Regions from separate parts of the Hypericibacter sp. genome, predicted to be linked through region 2. Evidence: riboswitches for the same ligand, from Rfam matches in the RefSeq annotation. Region 2 holds a riboswitch; the other holds the start of a gene.
The links. A riboswitch is a leader RNA that binds a small molecule or an ion and turns the genes downstream of it on or off. The one in region 2 is predicted to bind cobalamin.

Region 1: it holds a riboswitch for cobalamin, as region 2 does, so the genes downstream of both, ACREE8_RS18370 (hypothetical protein) here and cobU (bifunctional adenosylcobinamide kinase/adenosylcobinamide-phosphate guanylyltransferase) in region 2, are expected to answer to the same signal.

What each region holds. Positions count from the first base shown of each region.
Region 1 covers NZ_JBOHKS010000234.1:1,033-9,387, reverse strand. The annotation lists tRNA gene ACREE8_RS18390 (tRNA-Arg) at 244-320, opposite strand; gene ACREE8_RS18385 (hypothetical protein) at 809-1,732, shown strand; gene ACREE8_RS18380 (DUF4864 domain-containing protein) at 1,889-2,323, shown strand; gene gpt (xanthine phosphoribosyltransferase) at 2,377-2,856, shown strand; cobalamin riboswitch at 3,090-3,302, shown strand; gene ACREE8_RS18370 (hypothetical protein) at 3,414-3,767, shown strand; gene ACREE8_RS18365 (CbtB domain-containing protein) at 3,764-3,949, shown strand; gene ACREE8_RS18360 (CbtA family protein) at 3,979-4,746, shown strand; gene panC (pantoate--beta-alanine ligase) at 4,829-5,722, opposite strand; gene panB (3-methyl-2-oxobutanoate hydroxymethyltransferase) at 5,739-6,560, opposite strand; gene ACREE8_RS18345 (potassium channel family protein) at 6,802-7,305, opposite strand; gene ggt (gamma-glutamyltransferase) at 7,304-8,355, shown strand, end outside.
Region 2 covers NZ_JBOHKS010000019.1:26,995-37,574, reverse strand. The annotation lists gene cbiB (adenosylcobinamide-phosphate synthase CbiB) at 1-776, shown strand, start outside; gene ACREE8_RS01325 (cobyric acid synthase) at 790-2,244, opposite strand; gene cobO (cob(I)yrinic acid a,c-diamide adenosyltransferase) at 2,405-3,022, opposite strand; gene cobN (cobaltochelatase subunit CobN) at 3,019-6,750, opposite strand; gene cobW (cobalamin biosynthesis protein CobW) at 6,782-7,846, opposite strand; gene cobU (bifunctional adenosylcobinamide kinase/adenosylcobinamide-phosphate guanylyltransferase) at 7,843-8,400, opposite strand; cobalamin riboswitch at 8,427-8,609, opposite strand; gene ACREE8_RS01300 (hypothetical protein) at 9,101-9,331, shown strand; gene ACREE8_RS01295 (hypothetical protein) at 9,543-9,755, shown strand; gene ACREE8_RS01290 (hypothetical protein) at 9,951-10,178, shown strand; gene ACREE8_RS01285 (RNA polymerase sigma factor) at 10,563-10,580, shown strand, end outside.

The sequences.
Region 1 (8,355 bases), on a different contig from region 2:
GCGTCCGAAGCCTTAGCTCTGTCAGGAGCCCTGGGCAGACTGATTAATAATCACCGAAATCAAACGAACCTGACGGCAGCAATCCAGCCAGTTTATTTTCATCCCGACCAGAATCAGAAATCAAAACTCTCTGTTTCGATCGCCACGCGCCGCAATGCTACCCCGCACGCTACCCGAACGCGCAGATCTCGCTCTCGCCGAATGGATGCGATGACGCAAGCTGCTGAATTGTTAGGGAGAGTGTGGCGCGCCCGGAGAGACTCGAACTCCCAACCCCCAGATTCGTAGTCTGGTGCTCTATCCAATTGAGCTACGGGCGCATCACTTTTGTCGCGCATCGGTACCAAGGCACCCTGCGACAGGCGGCGGAACCTACACGAAAGCCCGAGGCACTGGCAAGAGCAGTAGCCAAGCGGCAAAAAGGGCTGAATTCTTCGCAAGCTAGCGGGAAAACCCGCTTGTGGCGCTGGTAGGGCTTCGTTATGATTCTCGGGCCAGAATGGGGGAACGTGGGGAAGCGGCTTTTGCATGCGGACTGGCGCCTGCCGGTCGGCGATTCCCCACCGTGATTGCAGGGTCGAGCCATCGCATGAGCATGAAGCCAATTCGCGCAGCCATCGCAGGCGCCGTACTCGTCCTGTCGGCATGTACCAATACTGGCCAACCGGCTTCTTCGGCAGGCGCTTCCGCGTCGAGCCCCAGCACTTCGACCCAGACGGCTTCAACCTCGCCCCCGGCGACGTCGACGGGGACTACCGCTACCAACAGTCCCCTGCAGCTGAACAGTGGCAATTTCCAGCCCGAAGGCGTGACGCCGGGACAGCCGACCGGGACGCTCGTCGGCAAGAAGGTCGAGGATCTGCGCGCGGATCTGACGCGCCTCCAGGCCTCCGTCGCCGACGAGAACAAGCAGCTGCAGCAGCTGCGCGCCCAGTCCGTCACCACCGCGAGCAACTATCACAACACCGTCGCCGCGATCCAGGCGAAGCTGCAGGTCGGCACCACCAAGGGCAACCCGATCCTGGTCGCCCAATGGAACCAGGCCCAGACCCAGCTCGAGGCGGTCAATACCGATCTCGGCCGCATGAACTCGCTGGCCAACGACGTCGCGAGCAATGCGGCACTGTCGAGCTATCTGCTCGAGGCCTCGCGCGCCGCCTTCGGCATCTCGGGCGCGGTCGACGAGGACCACCGCCAGCTCTCGATCCTCGAGGACGAGACCAACCGCACCACGGTGCTGATCGACCGCCTCCTGACCGAGCTCACCGAGGACATCTCGCGCCAGACCAACTATCTCGGCGCCGAGCGCTCGAACCTCAACACCCTGGCGCTCGCGGTCAACAATGGCGAGCTCTATGGTGAGAGCTTCGCCGCGCGCAACTACGCGCCGGCGATGGCGCCGCCGCTGCCGCCGGGCTCGGGCATCGCCACCGGCCGTCCGCTGGTGGTGATCCGCTTCGACCGCGACAATCCGGATTACGAGCAGGCGCTGTTCGCCGCCGTCAGCGCCGCCCTCGATCGCCGCCCCAATGCGGGCTTCGATCTGGTCGCGGTGGCGCCCTCGGCCGGCACGGCAGCGCAGGTGTCGCTCAACAGCAGCAATGCGCGCCGTAGCGCCGATAAGGTGCTGCGCTCGTTGACCTCGATGGGCCTGTCGCCGGACCGCGTGAGCCTGTCGACCATGACGAGTCCGAACGCGCAGACCAACGAAGTCCAGCTTTACGTCCGATAGACCTCTACACTCACCTCATAACCCGACGACGAAACCGGCGCCCTCCAGGCGCCGGTTTCTTTTTGGGCGCCCCGCCCCGGGGCCTTGGAAGCCCCGCCCCCGGACCTAGTCTCGATGAAGGGCGTCCCGCTGAAAGGCGCCCGGTAGGAGGGACAGATGCGGGTTCTCCTTGCGGCTTTGGCGCTCGGCTGGGCTCTGTCGGCGCCGCTCGCAGCCCGGGCCGGCGACGAAAGCCTGGCACCGGCCGATGCCAGCGCCATCCATCAGGTGATCGAAAACCAGATCGACGCGTTCCGGCATGACGATGGCGCCACCGCCTTCGGTTTCGCCTCGCCCTCGATCCAGCAGAAGTTCGGCGACCCGGGCAACTTCATGGCCATGGTCAAGACCGGCTATCCGCAGGTCTACCGGCCGAAATCGGTCGAGTTCGAGGAGCTGTCGGTCGAGGATGTCGGACCGGTCCAGAATGTGCGGGTGGTCGGCCCGGACGGCGTCCCGGTTTTGATGATCTATCTCATGCAGAAGCAGCCTGACGGCTCCTGGCGGATCAACGGCGTCTATATGACCCAGGCGCCCGACCAGAGCGTCTGAGCGCCCGCGCACGCCCTTGACGGCACCCGGCCGGTGCTGGAGAAGTGCCGGCCATGAGCGCACCGCCGGACAAGAGTTTCCCGGTCACCTGGGAAGAGCTGCATCGCAACGCCAAGGCGCTGGCCTGGCGGCTGTCGGAAATGGGTCCCTTCACCGGGATCGCGGCCGTGACGCGCGGCGGACTGGTGCCGGCCGCGATCGTGGCGCGCGAGCTCGATATCCGGCTGATCGATACGGTCTGCATCATCAGCTATGACGAATTCAGCCAGGGCCAGCTCAAGGTGCTCAAGGGCGTCCCCGGCGACGGCCAGAACTGGCTGATCGTGGACGATCTGGTCGATACCGGCCGTACCGCCCGGGCGGTCCGCGAGATGCTGCCCAAGGCCCATTTCGCGACCATCTACGCCAAGCCCGCCGGTAAGCCGCTGGTCGACACCTATGTGACCGAGGTCAGCCAGGACACCTGGATCCTGTTCCCCTGGGACATCGAGCCGCAATTCATCCAGCCGATCGCCAAGCGCCGGAACGGGTGAGCGGCCAAGGGCTCGTTCCGCTGGCGACCGGCCGATCCGGTGTTGCGCTTCGTTTGAAAACTTGGGCGGGCCCGCCCGATTGAAAATTGGCGCGAATCACTCAAGCCGCGCCGGCGCCCGCGCACCCACCCTGCATCCCCCTTGCCCCGTCGCATCCGCATGCAAAACGGTCGCTGGTGTGCCGCTTGATCTCCGTCCCCTCCCTTCGCTTGACACCCGGTGATTCAGGGTGGCACCGTCCGATTCTCGATGGTTCCCCGACGGATGAATTCCAGGGGATCAAAAGGGAACACGGTGTGGACGACCCAATCGGGGCCAAAACCGTGGCTGCCCCCGCAACTGTAAGCGGCGAGCCTGTTGCCTTCACGACCACTGGGAAACCGGGAAGGTCCGGCGTCAGGCAGCGACCCGCGAGCCAGGAGACCTGCCATCGAGGGATTGGATTTCAACATCGGGGCGGGGTGCCCTGGAGGAAGCCATGACCATCATCCCGACGATTCTTTGGTGCAGATCCGCCCAGGCGACGCCGCTCCCGGTTCGATCCGGAGGCGAATCCCGTGGTCGCTGACGCCCGTTCCGCCCCTTCCGGCCCGACCGCCGGCAGCGCCGAGATTCCCGCAGCCGCTCTGTTCGATCTGCTGCTGGTGCTCGACACCCATCGCCAGGACGAGGACCGCCTCAACCTGCTGGATTGGGTGATGTCGCTGCCCGACGATCTCGACCCGGCCCGGGCGGCCCGCGCCGTCCTCGACTATCAGAGCGGATCTCCGGGGCCGACCTTGTCGGCGCCGCTGCATCAACTCCTCGATGTCGTCAGCCAGTTCTCCTTGAGCCGCCTCGCGCAGTTTGCCGGCGAGCGGCGCCGTTCCCGTTTCCATCATCATCCAGCTTTTGGGGAGTCCCTTACGTGAACACGACCCGTACCCACGCCGACGGCCGTACAGATGTTTCCGTCGCCAGCCGCGCCATGGCCGTCGCCTTCGCCGCCTTCCTCGGCGCCTTCCTGATTTTCGGCGTCGGCTTCTCGCATGTCAGCGCGTTCCACAATGCCGCCCATGACGTGCGGCACTCGAACGCGTTCCCCTGCCACTGATCCAGGCAGCCCCAAAAAGGGGCACATCCATGGAACTCCTTCGCAAACTGATCTTCGCCGCCGCCGCGGCGGGACTGATCGCCGGCGCGTTCGTGACCGTCGTGCATCAGGTCTCGACCGTGCCGGTGATCCTGAAGGCCGAAGTCTATGAGAAGGCGGCCGACGCCGCCGAAGCCACGGCCAGCACGACCACGACACCCACCACACCCACCGACGGCAGCTCGACCGCGGCCAGCGCGGCCGACAGCAGCATGGCGAACATGCCCGGCATGGAACATGAGGCGGGCGAATGGGAGCCGGCAGACGGCTTCCAGCGCAATGCCTTCACCGTGCTGGCGGATCTCCTGACCGGCGTCGGCTTCGCGCTGCTGCTGGTCTCGGCCTTCGCGCTGCGGGGCGGCGCGATGAACTGGCAGACCGGGCTCTATTGGGGTCTCGCCGGCTTCGTCGCCTTCACCCTGGCGCCGGGCCTGGGCTTGCCGCCGGAAGTGCCGGGAACGCAGGCAGCGCCCTTGCTGGCCCGTCAGGTCTGGTGGGTCTTCACGGTGGCCGCAGCTTGCGGCGGATTGGCCTGCCTCTTCTTCGGGCGCAAGCCGCTCTGGTGTCTGGCGGGCCTGGCCCTCCTGGTGGTGCCGCATATCGTCGGCGCGCCGCAGCTCGACCACGCCGAAAGCGCCGCGCCGGAATCGATCGCCCATCAGTTCATCGTGGCGGTGGTCATCACCAGCCTCGTGTTCTGGGCCGCGCTCGGCACGCTCTCGGGCTATTTCTACCAGCGCTTCGTCAAGCCGGCCTGATCCTCAGGGACGGTTCCGGCGACGGAATCGAAAGCCTCCCGCGGGTGAACAGCCCCGGGAGGTTTTCATTTTTCGGGCCTCGTCAGTTCTCGGGAAGCGACAGCGGCCAGTTGTCGATGAGGCGCGTGCGGCCGATCCAGACGGCGACGAAGAGCCGGGCGGCGCCTTGCGGCGAGGCCGACGGCGTCAAAGTCGCCTCGTCCGCCAGATCGAGATAATCGAGCCGGTCGAATCCGGCGGCCGGCAGCTCGCCACGCGCCTGGATCAGCGTCGCCTCGATCTCGGCGCCGCCTTCGAGCCGCGCCGCCAGCGTCTGCATCAGCCGCGGCAGCTTGGCCGCGATCTGCCGCTCGGCCGGCGTCAGGTAGCGATTGCGCGAGGAAAGCGCCAGGCCATCGGCCTCGCGCACCGTCGGCACGCCGACGATCTGGGTCGGAATGTCGAGATCGCGCGCGAGGCGCCGGATCACCTGGAGCTGCTGGAAATCCTTCTCGCCGAAATAGGCGCGGGTCGGTCCTGCCATCAGCAGCAGCTTCGAGACCACGGTGGCGACGCCGGCGAAATGGGACGGGCGGAAAGGCCCGTCGAGATGGCGCGTCAGTCCCTTGACCTCGACCGTTGTCGAGAAGCCTTGCGGATAGACGGTCTCGACCGAGGGCGCGAACAGGAGATCGCACCCGGCCGTCGCCAAGAGCGCGCGATCCTTGGCCTCGTCGCGCGGATAGGCATCGAAATCCTCGGCCGGCGCGAATTGCGTGGGATTGACGAAGAGCGTCGCCACCGCACGGCTGCATTCGGCCTTCGCCTGACGCACCAGCGTCAGATGGCCGTCATGCAGGGCCCCCATCGTCGGCACCAGCCCGATCGTCTCGCCATGCCCGCGCCATTCGGCGATCTGCGCGCGCAACTCCGCGACCGTCCGCAGGACCGGCGTTTCCGCGATTGCCGAACGTTGAGCCTGGGCCGCCATGACCATGCCCTCGGAAGATCCGTCAGTTCTCGGTGCCGAAGAGATGTTCTTTGGCCGGGAAGCGCCGCGCCCGGACATCGGCGGCATAGGCGATCGCGGCCGCCGCCACCTGATCGCCGACCTCGGCATAGCGTTTCACGAATTTCGGCGTGAAACTATCGAACATGCCGATCAGGTCGTCGATCACCAGCACCTGCCCGTCGCAGGCAGGCGAGCCGCCGATGCCGATGGTCGGGATCGCAATGCGCTGGGTGATCGCGCGGGCCAGCGGCTCGACCACGCCCTCGACCACCAGCGAGAAGGCGCCGGCCTCCGAGATCGCGACCGCATCCGCGGTGATCGCCTCGCGCTGTTCCGCATCGCGCCCGCGCGCGCGGTAGCCGCCCAGCGTATTGACGGATTGCGGCGTGAGACCGACATGGCCCATCACCGGAATGCCCCGCGCCACGAGGAAGGCCACCGTCGGCGCCATCTCCCGGCCGCCTTCGAGCTTGACCGCCGAGCAGCCGGTCTCGGCCACCAACCGCGCCGCCGCCCGATAGGCGACCTCGGGCGATTCCTGATAGCTGCCGAAGGGAAGATCGACCACGAGGCAGGCGCGCTCGCTGCCGCGGCGCACGGCGGCGCCATGGGCGATCATCATGTCGAGCGTCACCGGCAAGGTGCTGTCGAAGCCATAGAGCACCATGCCGAGCGAATCGCCGACCATCAGCAGATCGACATGGGGGTCGAGCCGACGCGCCATGGGCGTCGTATAGGCCGTCAGGCAGACGATGGGTTCGCCGCCCTTGCGAGCCTTGAGTTCGGGGACCGAAATACGCCCGAGCCGCCTTACGGTGCTCATCGAGAACCCTCCTGGCGATCCTGAAGGTCCTCGAGGTGCTCTCGCCTCTGGGGCCGAAGACCCTTGCCGCCAACCGCTTATCAACCCAGCGGCCGATCCCACCCCTACAGGGGCCGGCGCATTGCGCCAATGGTTTTACGCCAATAATGGTGCAACGCACAACGGCCTTCGCCACTGCAAAATCCATTCCAGATATCTGGATTTTCGGCCCGATTCACCCCTGCGCCAATGGCTTAACTGTTCAATCCGGGAGTCGATGCCAGAGCCGCGGGGGCATCGGCTCCTTGCCATCGGCCGCAGGCTGCTTTCGCCGGATGGCGTGCAGGGGCCAGAACCGCTCCATGACCAGGTAAGTGAACGAGGCCGACCAGCCGATCAGGAGCAGCCCGATGACGGCCTCGACGCCGGCGAGCAGCCTGGCACCGCCGATCGGGTAGAGATCGCCGAACCCGATGGTGCTGTAGGTCACGGCGGAGAAATAGACCAGGTCGGGAAAATCGATCTGCCGCTCACCCGCGATCGCGCCCAGCGCGAAATGATCGGAGAGAAAATAATAGGCGACCGCGAAGATCCACACCTCGATCGTATGGGCTGCGAAGCAGGCGGCCACAATGCCCAGCATGCGTCCGCGCAGCCCGATCCATGACGGCCCCGGCAACAGCGAGGAGACGATGCGCAAGGCTTCATAATGCACCAGAATGCAGGCGAGAACGAGCAGGATGCTGGAAAACATACCGATGATCATGAATGGTCCCCTGTCCGACGGACGGCCCGCCACGCCGACAACATACGACACGGGGATCGCGGGCGCTGTTACGAGAGCGCCGCGAACGCGCTGGTTCCTGGTTTTCTCGCTGGTCTCCGGCATCGCGCTTGCTGGCTGCAGCGGTCCGTTCCCGCCTTGCACGCCCGGCAAGGTCGAAGCCTCGGATACGGCGGCATCGGCACCAGAAGCGGCGACCGGGCAGCAGACCAGCATCGCCGTCCGCGCCCAGCGTCACATGATCGTCGCCGCCAATCCGCTGGCCGCCGAAGCAGGGCGCGAGATCCTGCGCCAGGGCGGCAGCGCCGTGGATGCCGCGATCGCCACCGCCCTCGTGCTCAATCTGGTCGAGCCGCAATCCTCGGGCCTCGGCGGCGGCGGCTTCATGCTGGCCTTCGACGCCCAGCACAACAAGCTCCAGGCCTTCGAAGGCCGCGAGACGGCGCCGGCCTCGGCCAAGCCCGATCGCTTCCTGGGCGCTGACGGCAAGCCGCTCGAATTCGAGGACGCGCAGGCGAGCGGCCTCTCGGTCGGCGTGCCGGGCATCCTCGCCATGTATGAGCTGGCCCATCGGCAGTTCGGGAAACTGCCCTGGGCGACACTCTTCGCGCCGGCAATTCGTCTGGCCGAGTCCGGATTCGCCGTCTCGCCCAGGCTGGCGCAGCTCCTGGCGGAAGACGAATATCTGCCGCATTCGCCGACGGCCGCCGCCTATTTCTACCAGCCCGACGGCACGCCGAAGCCCGTGGGCAGCATTCTGCGCAATCCGGATTTCGCGCAGACGCTGAAGACGATCGCGGCGCAGGGCACGGCGCCGTTCTATCGCGGGCCCATCGCCACCGACATCGCGGCCTCGGTGAGCCAAGCCTGGCGCCATCCGATCGAGATGACGGCGAGCGACCTCGCCGCTTATCGCGCCCATGCGCCGGACGCGCTCTGCCGGCCCTATCGCGAATGGCAGGTCTGCAGCGTGCCCCCGCCCAGCTCCGGCGGCGTGGCGCTGCTGCAGATCCTGACCATGCTCGAGCCTTA
Region 2 (10,580 bases):
CCGCGCTCTCGATCCTGATGGCCGCCAGCTTCGGCATCGGCCTGCTGATCCACGCTGTGTTGAATCAATTTTCCTGGGGCTGGCTGATCGAAGCCGCCCTCATGGCCACCCTGCTGGCGCAGAACAGCCTCTATCGCCACGTCGAGGCGGTCGGCCGGGCGCTTGCCACCGGCAATCTGATGGAGGCCCGCGAGGCCGTGCGCCATATCGTCGGCCGCGATCCCGAGAGTCTCGACCGCCCCGCCGTGGCGCGGGCCGCGATCGAATCGCTGGCGGAGAATTTCGCCGATGGCGTGGTGGCGCCGCTGTTCTGGGGCCTGCTGTTCGGCCTGCCGGGCATGATGGCCTACAAGGCCGCCAATACCGCCGACAGCATGATCGGCCATCGCACCCAGCGCCACGAGGCTTTCGGTTGGGCCGCGGCGCGCTTCGACGATCTGCTCAATCTGGCGCCGGCAAGGCTCGCCGGTTTGCTGATCGCGCTGGCCTCCTTCCGAAGCTTCGGCGATTCCGTCAGGGTCATGCTCAAGGACGCGCCGCGCCATCGTTCGCCCAATGCGGGCTGGCCGGAAGCGGCCATGGCGGGCGCGCTCGAGATCGCGCTGGCGGGCCCGCGCACCTATTACGGCGGCCGCGTCGGCGACAGCCATTGGGTCAATGAGGACGGGCGGCGCGAGCTCGGTCCGACCGACATCCGCAATGCCCTCGCCCTCTATTTGCGCGCCTGCCTGATTGAGGCGGCGCTGGTGGCGCTGCTCTGGGTCCTGATCCGATAGCATCGGCTTCGTCTCACGCACCGCGGGCGATCTCCCAGATACGGTCGAGATCCACATGGGCGCCGATATGGGCGGCCAGCGCGTCGAGCGTGGCGTCGACCTCGGCCTCGAAATCGGGGCCCAGCGCCACATTGCCGCCGACCAACCGGCGCAGCAGCGCGCGTCGATAGCCGTCGGCCGCGAAGAGGCCATGGAGATAGCAGCCCATCACGCGGCCGTCGGCGGAGACCGCGCCGTCGGGCCGTCCCTCGAGATCGAGCATCGGGCGCTTGAGGTCGGTCCCGTCGGTCGCGCCGACATGCATCTCATAGCCCTTCACCGCCTCGCCGGTGGAACGCTCGCGGCCCGAAGCCTCGGTCAGGGTCTTGCTGCGGCCAAGCTGCGTGTCGAGATCGAGCAACCCCAGACCTTCCTCCTCGCCCGGCGGCCCTTCGATGCCATAGGGATCGGCGACGCGCCGCCCCAGCATCTGATAGCCGCCGCAGACCCCGATCACGCGCCCGCCGCGACGGATATGCGATTTGAGATCGGTGTCCCAGCCCTCGGCCTTGATCATGCGCAGATCGGCGATGGTGGATTTGGAGCCCGGCAGCACGATGAGATCGGCATTGCCCGGCAGCGCCTCGCCCGGCGGCACGATCACGAGGCGCACCGAGGGCTCGGCGCGCAGCGGGTCGAGATCGTCGAAATTGGCGATGCGATTGAGCATCGGCACCGCGATCGTGACGAAGGCGCCGGCCTCGCTGGCGCCATAGCGCGGCAGCACAACCGCATCCTCGGCGGGCAGCTTCATCGCGCGCGGCCAGAATGGCAGCAGCCCCAGCGCCGGCAGCCCGGTCCGCTCGGTGATGATCTTCATGCCCTCGGCGAAGAGCGTCGGATCGCCGCGGAATTTGTTGATGATGAAGCCCTTGATGCGTTCGCGTTCGGAGGGTGGCAGCAGGGCCGCGGTGCCCACCAGGCTCGCGATCACCCCGCCGCGGTCGATATCGCCGATCAGCAGCACCGGAACATCCGCTGCCTCGGCGAAACCCATATTGGCGATATCGCCTTCGCGCAGATTGACCTCGGCCGGGCTCCCCGCCCCTTCGACCAGCACCAGATCGGCTTCCGCCGACAGCTTGCCGAAGCTCTCCAGCACGGCGGGCATCAGGGTCGGCTTCAGCGCGTGATAGTCGCGCGCATTGGCCTTGCCATAGATGCGGCCCTGCAGCACGACCTGTGCGCCCACTTCGCTCTGCGGCTTCAGCAGCACCGGGTTCATATGGACCGACGGCTTCACCCCGCAGGCACGCGCCTGCAGGGCCTGGGCCCGCCCGATCTCGCCACCCTCTTCGGTCACCGCCGCGTTGTTCGACATGTTCTGCGGCTTGAACGGCCGCACCTTCAAGCCTCGTTTCGTGAAAGCACGCGCCAGCCCCGCCGTCAGCAATGACTTGCCGACGTCCGAGCCTGTGCCCTGCAGCATGATGGCGGGAGTCTTCACCGAGAACCCCCCTCCCTAACCCTCCCCCTCGAGGGGGGAGGGGATAAGAACGTGAACGAGAGCGACGCCGAAGGAATCTCCGCCCCCTCCCCTTGCGGGAGGGGGTAGGGGGAGGGGTGCCGGTGAGGCAATGTCCAGATCTTCAAAACTCGATCCCCGCCTGCGCCTTCACGCCGTCGCGGAAGGGATGCTTGATCATGGTCATCTCGGTCACGAGATCCGCCGCCTCGATCAGCGCGTCGGGCGCATTGCGCCCCGTCACCACCACATGCAGGTCGGGGCGCTTGCGCTTCAGCGTCTCCACCACCTCGGCGACCGGCAGATGGTCGTAGCGCAGGCAGATATTGAGCTCGTCCAGCAGCAGCATCTTGATCTCGGGGTCGGCCATCTGCCGCTTGGCCTCGGCCCAGGCGGCCTCGGCGGCGCGGATGTCGCGCGCCCGGTCCTGCGTGTCCCAGGTGAAACCCTCGCCCATCGCCTTGATGGTCACGAGTTCGGGGAAGCGCTCCAGCACGGTGCGCTCGCCCGTCTCCCATTTGCCCTTCACGAACTGCACCACGGCGCTCTTCATGCCATGGCCGACGCAGCGCATGACCATGCCGAAGGCGGCACTCGACTTGCCCTTGCCCTTGCCGGTATGGACGATCAGCAGGCCCTTCGAGAGGGTCTTGGTCGCCATCATCCGGTCGCGCGCTTCCTTGCGCTTGGCGGATTTCTCATTCGCCTGCCGGATCGCATCGGTGTCCTCGACGCCACTCATGCCCTGCCCTCCCTGATCGCATCCAGCCGCGCATGCACGCTGTTGGCCCGTGGCTTCCATAAGCCCCGCTCGATCGCTTCGTTGAAACGTTCCGCCATCTCGCGGCCCGCCGCCGGATTGGCCTCGCGGATGAAGCCCGCCACCTGGTCGTCGACCAGATAGGCCTCGTAGAGCGCCTCGAAATGATGATCGCCGACGGCGCCGGTGGTGGCCGCAAAGGCGAAGAGATAATCGACCGTCGCCGCCATCTCGAAGGCGCCCTTATAGCCATGGCGCATCACGCCGGCGATCCATTTGGGATTGGCGGCGCGGCCGCGCACCACTCGCGCGATCTCTTCTTCGAGCCGGCGCACCTTCGGCGTCTCGGGGCGCGAATGGTCGTTGTGATAGACCACCGGCTTGCGGCCCGAGAATTCCTTCACCGCCGCCGCGAGCCCGCCCTCGAACTGGTAGTAATCGTCGCTGTCGAGCAGGTCATGCTCGCGATTATCCTGGTTGTGCAGCACGCCCTCGATCTGTGAGAGCCTTGTCTCGAACAACCCATGCGCGGCTTCACCTTCGCTGCCGCTGCCATAAGCATAGCCGCCCCAGGCGACATAGGCGCGGGCGAGATCGCCGCTGTCGCGCCAGCCGCGCTCGTCGATCAGGGCCTGCAGGCCCGCGCCATAGGCGCCCGGCATCGAGCCGAAGATGCGGAAGCCCGCGCGCCGTTCGGCCGCTTCCGGCGTGGCGCCTTCGGCCAGCAGCCGGCTGCGTTCGGCAGCAACCCGTGCCGCGAGCGGATTCTCCGCCGGCGTCTCCTCGAGCGCCGCCACCGCGCGCGCCGCGCTGTCGATCAAATCGACCTGCGCCGGAAAGGCGTCGCGGAAGAAGCCCGAGATGCGGAAAGTCACATCGACGCGCGGCCGGCCCAGGAGCGTGATCGGCAGGACCTCGAACCCGGCGATGCGCGCAGAGCCGGTGTCCCAGCGCGGCCGCACGCCCATCAGCGCCAGGGCTTGCGCGATATCGTCGCCGCCGGTGCGCATATTGGCGGTGCCCCAGGCCGACAGCGCCAGGCTCGTCGGCCAGGCGCCATGTTCCTGCCGATAGCGCTCGATCAGCATCGAGGCCGATTTCCAGCCGAGTTGCCAGGCAGCCGGCGTCGGCACGCAGCGCGTATCGACCGAATAGAAATTGCGCCCCGTCGGCAGCACCTCGAGCCGGCCGCGCGTCGGCGCGCCCGACGGGCCGGGCGCCACGAAGCGGCCATCGAGGCCTGCCAGCAGCGCATCCGTCTCCGCGCGACCGCAGGCCTCGACCTGCGGCGCCAACGTCTCGCGCATGAAACCCAGCACGGCTTTCGTACGCGTCCATTGCGCCGCCGGCTCGATCTCGCCCGCCACCAGCTTTAGCGCCAGCAGCTCCAACCGTTCGACGGTGTCGCCCTGATGGCGCCAGGTCCCCGGCCCTTCCAGGATTGCGGGCCGCGGGCCCGTCCAGGCCTGCGCCCAATCCGCATCGAGCGGATCGAAGCCTTCGCCCAGCTCGAGATCCTTCGCCAGCGCGCGCAGGATCGATTGATCGGCGCCCTCGCCCTTGCCGCGCGGCACCCGCGCCAGCGCCACCAGCAGCGCATCGCGCAAGCTGCCAGTGGGACTGTGGCCGAACACATGCAGGCCGTCGCGGATCTGCAGTTCCTTGATCTCGCAGAGATGGCTGTCGAGCTTGACCAGCGCGCTGTCGGCCGCTTCGTCGGCCGCGATGTTGCAATCCTTGTCGAGCCCGAGCCGGCGCGTGAGATCGAGGATCTGGTCGCGCAGCAGCTTGCAGCGGCGCGGATCGAGTCCCGAGGCTTCATAATATTCATCGACCAGCCGCTCCAGCTCCTCGAGCTGGCCATAGCTCTCGGCCCGCGCCAGGGGCGGCGTCAGATGATCGAGGATAACGGCGGCGCTGCGCCGCTTGGCCTGGCTGCCTTCGCCAGGGTCGTTGACGATGAAAGGATAGAGCTGCGGCAACGGCCCCAGCGTCGCCTCGGGCCAACATTCTTCCGAGAGCGCCAGCGCCTTGCCCGGCAGCCATTCGAGATTGCCATGCTTGCCGACATGGACGACGGCATGAGCCGCGAAGCCGCGCCGCAGCCAGCCATAGAAGGCGAGATAACCATGCGGCGGCACCAGCGCCGGATCGTGATAGCTCGCGACCGGATCGATGTTGTAGCCGCGCGCCGGCTGCACCGCGACGACGAGATTGCCTTCCATGAACCCCGGCAGATGGAACTCACCCTCGGCAAAGAAAGGATCGCGCTCGGGCGCACCCCAGCGTGCCGTCACCGCCTCTTGCACGGCGCGCGGCAGGCTCTCGAGGAATTGCCGATAATCGGCCAGCGGCCAACGGATCTGCGCGTCGCCGCGACGCCCGCTGTTGGTCGGGCCTTGGAGCAGCCGCGCCATCAGGGCGGCGCCATCGCTAGGGCTGCCGCCAACGTTGTAACCCGTCCTTACCAAGGACGTGATCAAGCCGGCGGCACTGGCCGGCGTGTCGAGCCCGACGCCATTGCCGATGCGCCCATCGCGGTTGGGATAATTGGCGAGAATGAGCGCCACCCGGCGCGAGGCGGGCGCCGTTCGCCGCAGCCGCGCCCAGCCCGCGGCGAGATCGGCCACGAAATCGAGACGGTCCTTGACCGGCCGCTGGGTGACGATGCCGCATTGGGTCGCCTCGTCGCGCCGCGCTTCCGCCTTGAAGGCGACGGCGCGCGTCAGGATGCGCCCATCGACTTCCGGCAGCGCCACATGCATGGCGATATCGCGTGCGGCCAGCCCGTTCGTGCCCTCGCGCCACTCGGCCTCGCCGCCCGAGGACAGCACCACCTGGAACACCGGGCAATCGGCGCCATCGAAGGGCGTGGCGATACGGACGGCACCCGGTTGCGACAAGGCGAAGGCGGTCGCGTTGAGGATCACGTCGGGCTTGACCTCGGCCGAGAGCTTCTCGATCAGGCCCGACGCCAGCGGATCCTTGAGGCTCGCCACATGCACCGGCAGCGCATCGAGCCCAGCGCGACCCAGCGCCTCGATCAGCCCATTGATCGCGTCAAGCTGACCCGCCTGCAGCAACGCGCGATAGAACACGACAAACGCCACCGGCCGTCCGCCTTGCCAGCACGCCCGCAGATCATCCAAGCCGGGCTCGGTGAGGCCCGGCCCGTAGAGCCCGGCCTTCAGCAGCGGCTTGGGCTCGCGCCAGGGCCGGCCATGGCCGATCAGGCCCGCCGCATAATCCAGCATCTGGCCGGCATTCTCGATGCCGCCCTCGACCAGATAGCGCCAGAGCCGGTCCAAGGCCTCGGCCGGCAAGGTCGAGCGGCGCGCCAGCTCGGGATCGGGTTTGTCATCGCCCGGCAGGAAGGCGACCGCGATGCCGCGCTCGCGCGCCAGCGCCGACAATTGCTCCACACCATAGGGCCAATAGCGCTCGCCGCCCAGCAGGCGAACGATCACCAGGCGCGCCTGGGCGAGCGTCTTCTCGAGATAGAGATCGACCGACATGTTGTGGCCGAGGAACAGCAGATTGGCGAGCCGCAGGCTGGGCGCCCCCGCGCCTTGCAGACGGTGCGCCTCGGCGAGACAGGCCAGCTCGGTGTCGGCCGCCGACAAAAGGACGATCTCGCCCGGCGTCTGCAGCAGATCGACCGCCGACATGCCGTCGGCGATCGTCCCGGGACGTGCGGCGAGAAGATGCATGAGCTGTCGCGAACCCCGACCGGCTGCCGGATCAGGCGGCGCCGAGCGCGGCCGCGATCGCGGCGCGGTCGAGCCCCTTGAGCCCGATCACCACCAGCCGGCTGTCGCGCGCCTCGTCCGCCGCCCAGGGCCGATCGTAATAATGCTGCAGCCGCGCACCCACGCCTTGCAGCAAGAGACGCATCTCCTTGCCGCCGACGGCGAGGAACCCCTTCACCCGCAGGATGTCGTGGCGTTCGATCAGGGGCTTGAGGCGTGCGAGCAATTCCTCGGGCGTGCGCAGCATCGGCAAGGTCAAGGAGAAGCTCTCGAAATCGTCATGGTCGTGATCCTCGCCCTCGAGCTCGTGATGCGAGGGCCGCGACGCCAGATCGTCTTCGGCCGCGGCCTCGATGCCCAGCAGCGTCTTGGCATCGATCCGCCCGAAGCTTGCCGGCAGGATCTTCACCGCGCGGCCCAGCTCGGCATTGATCGCTGCCTCGGCCTTCGCCCGCATCGGCCCATCCATGAGGTCGATCTTGTTCAGCACCACCAGATCGGCGCAGGCGATCTGGTCCTCGAACACCTCGGCCAGCGGGCTTTCATGATCGAGCGCCGCGTCGGCGGCGCGCTGGCGATCGACCGCGGCCGGATTTTCGGCAAAGCGTCCCGCGGCCACGGCCGGCCCGTCCACCACCGCGATCACGCCGTCGACCGTGACGCGCGCGCGCACTTCCGGCCAGGCGAAGGCCTTCACCAGCGGCTTGGGCAGCGCCAGGCCCGAGGTTTCGATCACGATATGCTCGGGCGGATTCGGACGGTCGAGCAGCGCCTCGATGGTGGGCAGGAAATCGTCGGCGACCGTGCAGCAGATGCAGCCATTGGCCAACTCGACGATGTTCTCCTCGGGGCAGCCTTCGATGGCGCAGGCCTTGAGGATGCTGCCATCGACGCCGAGCTCGCCGAACTCGTTGATGACCAGCGCCAGCCGGCGCCCGTTCGCCGACTTGATCAGGTTCTGGATCAGCGTGGTCTTCCCCGCCCCCAGAAATCCGGTGACGATGGTGGCGGGAATGCGCGCCCGACTTAGCGAAACGAGCGGCGGCTTGACGATCATTTCGGCAATTCTCCTTTGAGGGCTAGCGGCAGACCGGCGGCGATGAAGATCACGCGGTCGGCGACAGCGGCGACATGTTGATGGAGGCGACCCGCATGGTCGCGGAAGGCACGGGCAAGCGAGCTCTCCGGCACGATGCCGAGCCCCACCTCGTTCGATACCAGCACGACCGGGCCGCCGGGCCGCTGGATCGCGGCGCAAAGCGCTTCGGTCGCGCCATCGATGTCGTGCTCCTGCTCCATGAGATTGCTGAGCCAGAGCGTCAGGCAATCGACCAGCAAGACGCCGCTTTCGGCGCGGATCGCTGCCGGCAGATCGAGGGGTGCCTCGCGCGTGACCCAGCCGGGCCCACGCTGCTCGCGATGGAGGCGGATGCGCTCGACCATTTCGGCATCGCCCGCTTCGGCGGTCGCGATATAGGTCCGCGGATTCGCGTTGGCGAGCAGCGCCTCGGCATAACGGCTCTTGCCCGAACGCGCACCACCCAGCAGAAGAACGCTGCCGGTGAGACTCAGGCCGGACGATGACGATTGAAGCCCTGCAGAAACGCGCATCAGGCCTCCCCTCCCTCCGAGGATCGGTGTTCTGGATCGGCCAAACAGGTTTCCTGGCTCGCGGGTTGTCGGCCGACGGCGCCTTCCCAGCTCCCGACATCGGGAACCAGTGGCTTTACATGCCGTCGGGCCTCGCCGCTCACAGTTGCGGGGGCAGCGCCGGAATCGACCGGCTTCCCTGGCTTGGACCGGGGCCGAACCTACAGGAACCCTCCCCCCAAGGCCAGCGCCGAACCCCCTTGGCCGGCGCGCCGGCGCAGGGTTTGGCCGGCCATGCCGTGAACCTTGGGTGGCTTCCCCTGGAACCACCTGAAAGGCCCTCTGCCGACGGGCTTTTCTGGGTTTGTTCCGAAGCGCGAGCAGACCTGGAATGGAACGGCAGGGCCCTCGCGGTCGGGCATCAGTCCGGCGACTGAATGGCTGCCCCGCCCGATCGTGACTTGGCCCTGCCCAGGCGGGACCGCCGGTCATTCCCCCCGCGGTCCCGCCGCCCCTCCTCAAACCAGGGGCACTAAGAATCACGTCGAAGTCATCCTCCTGCGGTTTCGGCATTGGGATGAAATCGCCTCGCCCGACATGACCTTGCGGTAATCAGGGCTGCAGACACATCGCCTCACTTGCGATGTCGGTAAGGCTCGCCACCTCTCGCGGCGGGGGCCCATCGCCGCCGGAACTCCGGTGCCAACTACAGAGGTCAATCGTGATTCGCTCATTCACTCTGCTTCCCGCCCTGGTCATTCTCTTCGGTCTCGGCGGCGCGAGCCTCGCCATGGCTGCCAATGCCAGCAGCGACAAGCCCAACAAGTCGCAGGCTGCGCAGACCGACGTGCACGAAGCCAAGACCACCACGAAGGCCGTGACTTCCGATCCCAACTCCAGCATCTGCACCAACACCGCGACGACGGAAAATTGCACCGCTCAGGGCAATTGATCTCGATCTGAAGCACGGAACAGCGGGACCGGCAGGAAACAGCTCTGCCGGTCCCGTTTCGCGTGAGGTCGGATTCCTTCTCCCAACGTGACCTCGCCGTGAAATGGAAGACACAAAGGCCGAAACGCCTTGAGCCTTCGGCACGGCTCGCCATCTCTCGAAAGGGGTCGCCAATCCACCGGAAATCCGGTGCTGAGAAATGAGGTCCATCATGACTCGCTCATCGACTCTGCTCCCCGCTCTCGTCGTTCTCTTCGGCCTCGCAGGCGCAAGCCTCGCCATGGCGGACGATGCGAGCTCCACCAAGACGACGGCATCGCCGTCCGTGAACAAGACCACGGACAAGTCGACCTCTCAGTCCAACTCCTGCGATACCGCCCCGATGTATGAGAGGCCGGACTATTGCCACCCCCGCGGCGGCTGATCGTGATGGCGCCGCCGACGGCGAACATGCCTGTCGGCTCTGCCCTCTTTTTGGGGAGTTCTCCCCGCTCAACATGGCCACACGGTGAATTAGAAGACAGGCCGGCGAGCTCGCCTTGAGCCCCTATCCGCCCACGCCAATCTTCAGACAGGCGAGCAAGCCTCGCCGAAATGCCGGTGGCAACCATCGAGGTCTATGATGATTCGTGCATCCACACTGATCCCCGCCTTCCTGCTCACCGCCGGGCTGGCCATGTCCGGCTATGCGGCGACCCAGGCATCGAACGACAATCTCGCATCGCCTGGCCATGCGACGGTCGCCGTCGCCGCCAACGATTGCGTCGGCAATAGCCAGCCTGACCCGCAGGATTGCTATCCGCCCAATCGCCAGGGAAAGCGCGACTTTCTGAAGCACTCCGCTTGAACACGTAGCCCGCAGAGAGAGTGTCGCCGCCAGGGCATCACCCGGCGAAACACTTCCTCTTTATGGTTAAAAGAACGGGACTGCCCGGAACCCCACCGGCAGTCCCGTTTTTATTGCTTTTCAGGCGCTTCACCTAAATAAGGCGAAATCTTGTCAGGAACGGCGCAGGGCTTGGGAGCCTGCCGCGTGAATAGGTCCAGATGCCGGTTGTTGGTAAGGAGAGCCTCCTCGGTGGTCCCGGTTTCCTATTTTGTTCCGGCGATTGACTATCGGCCTCGCGGGTGAGCGACTTTGTCCGCCCAATCGCGAGCCGCCGTCATGCCCTGGCGCGTTGATACTGTTCGAGACGCCCCTGATGACGGTCTTGCCACAACCGGAGAAGCGATGGACCCGGCCGAGGAC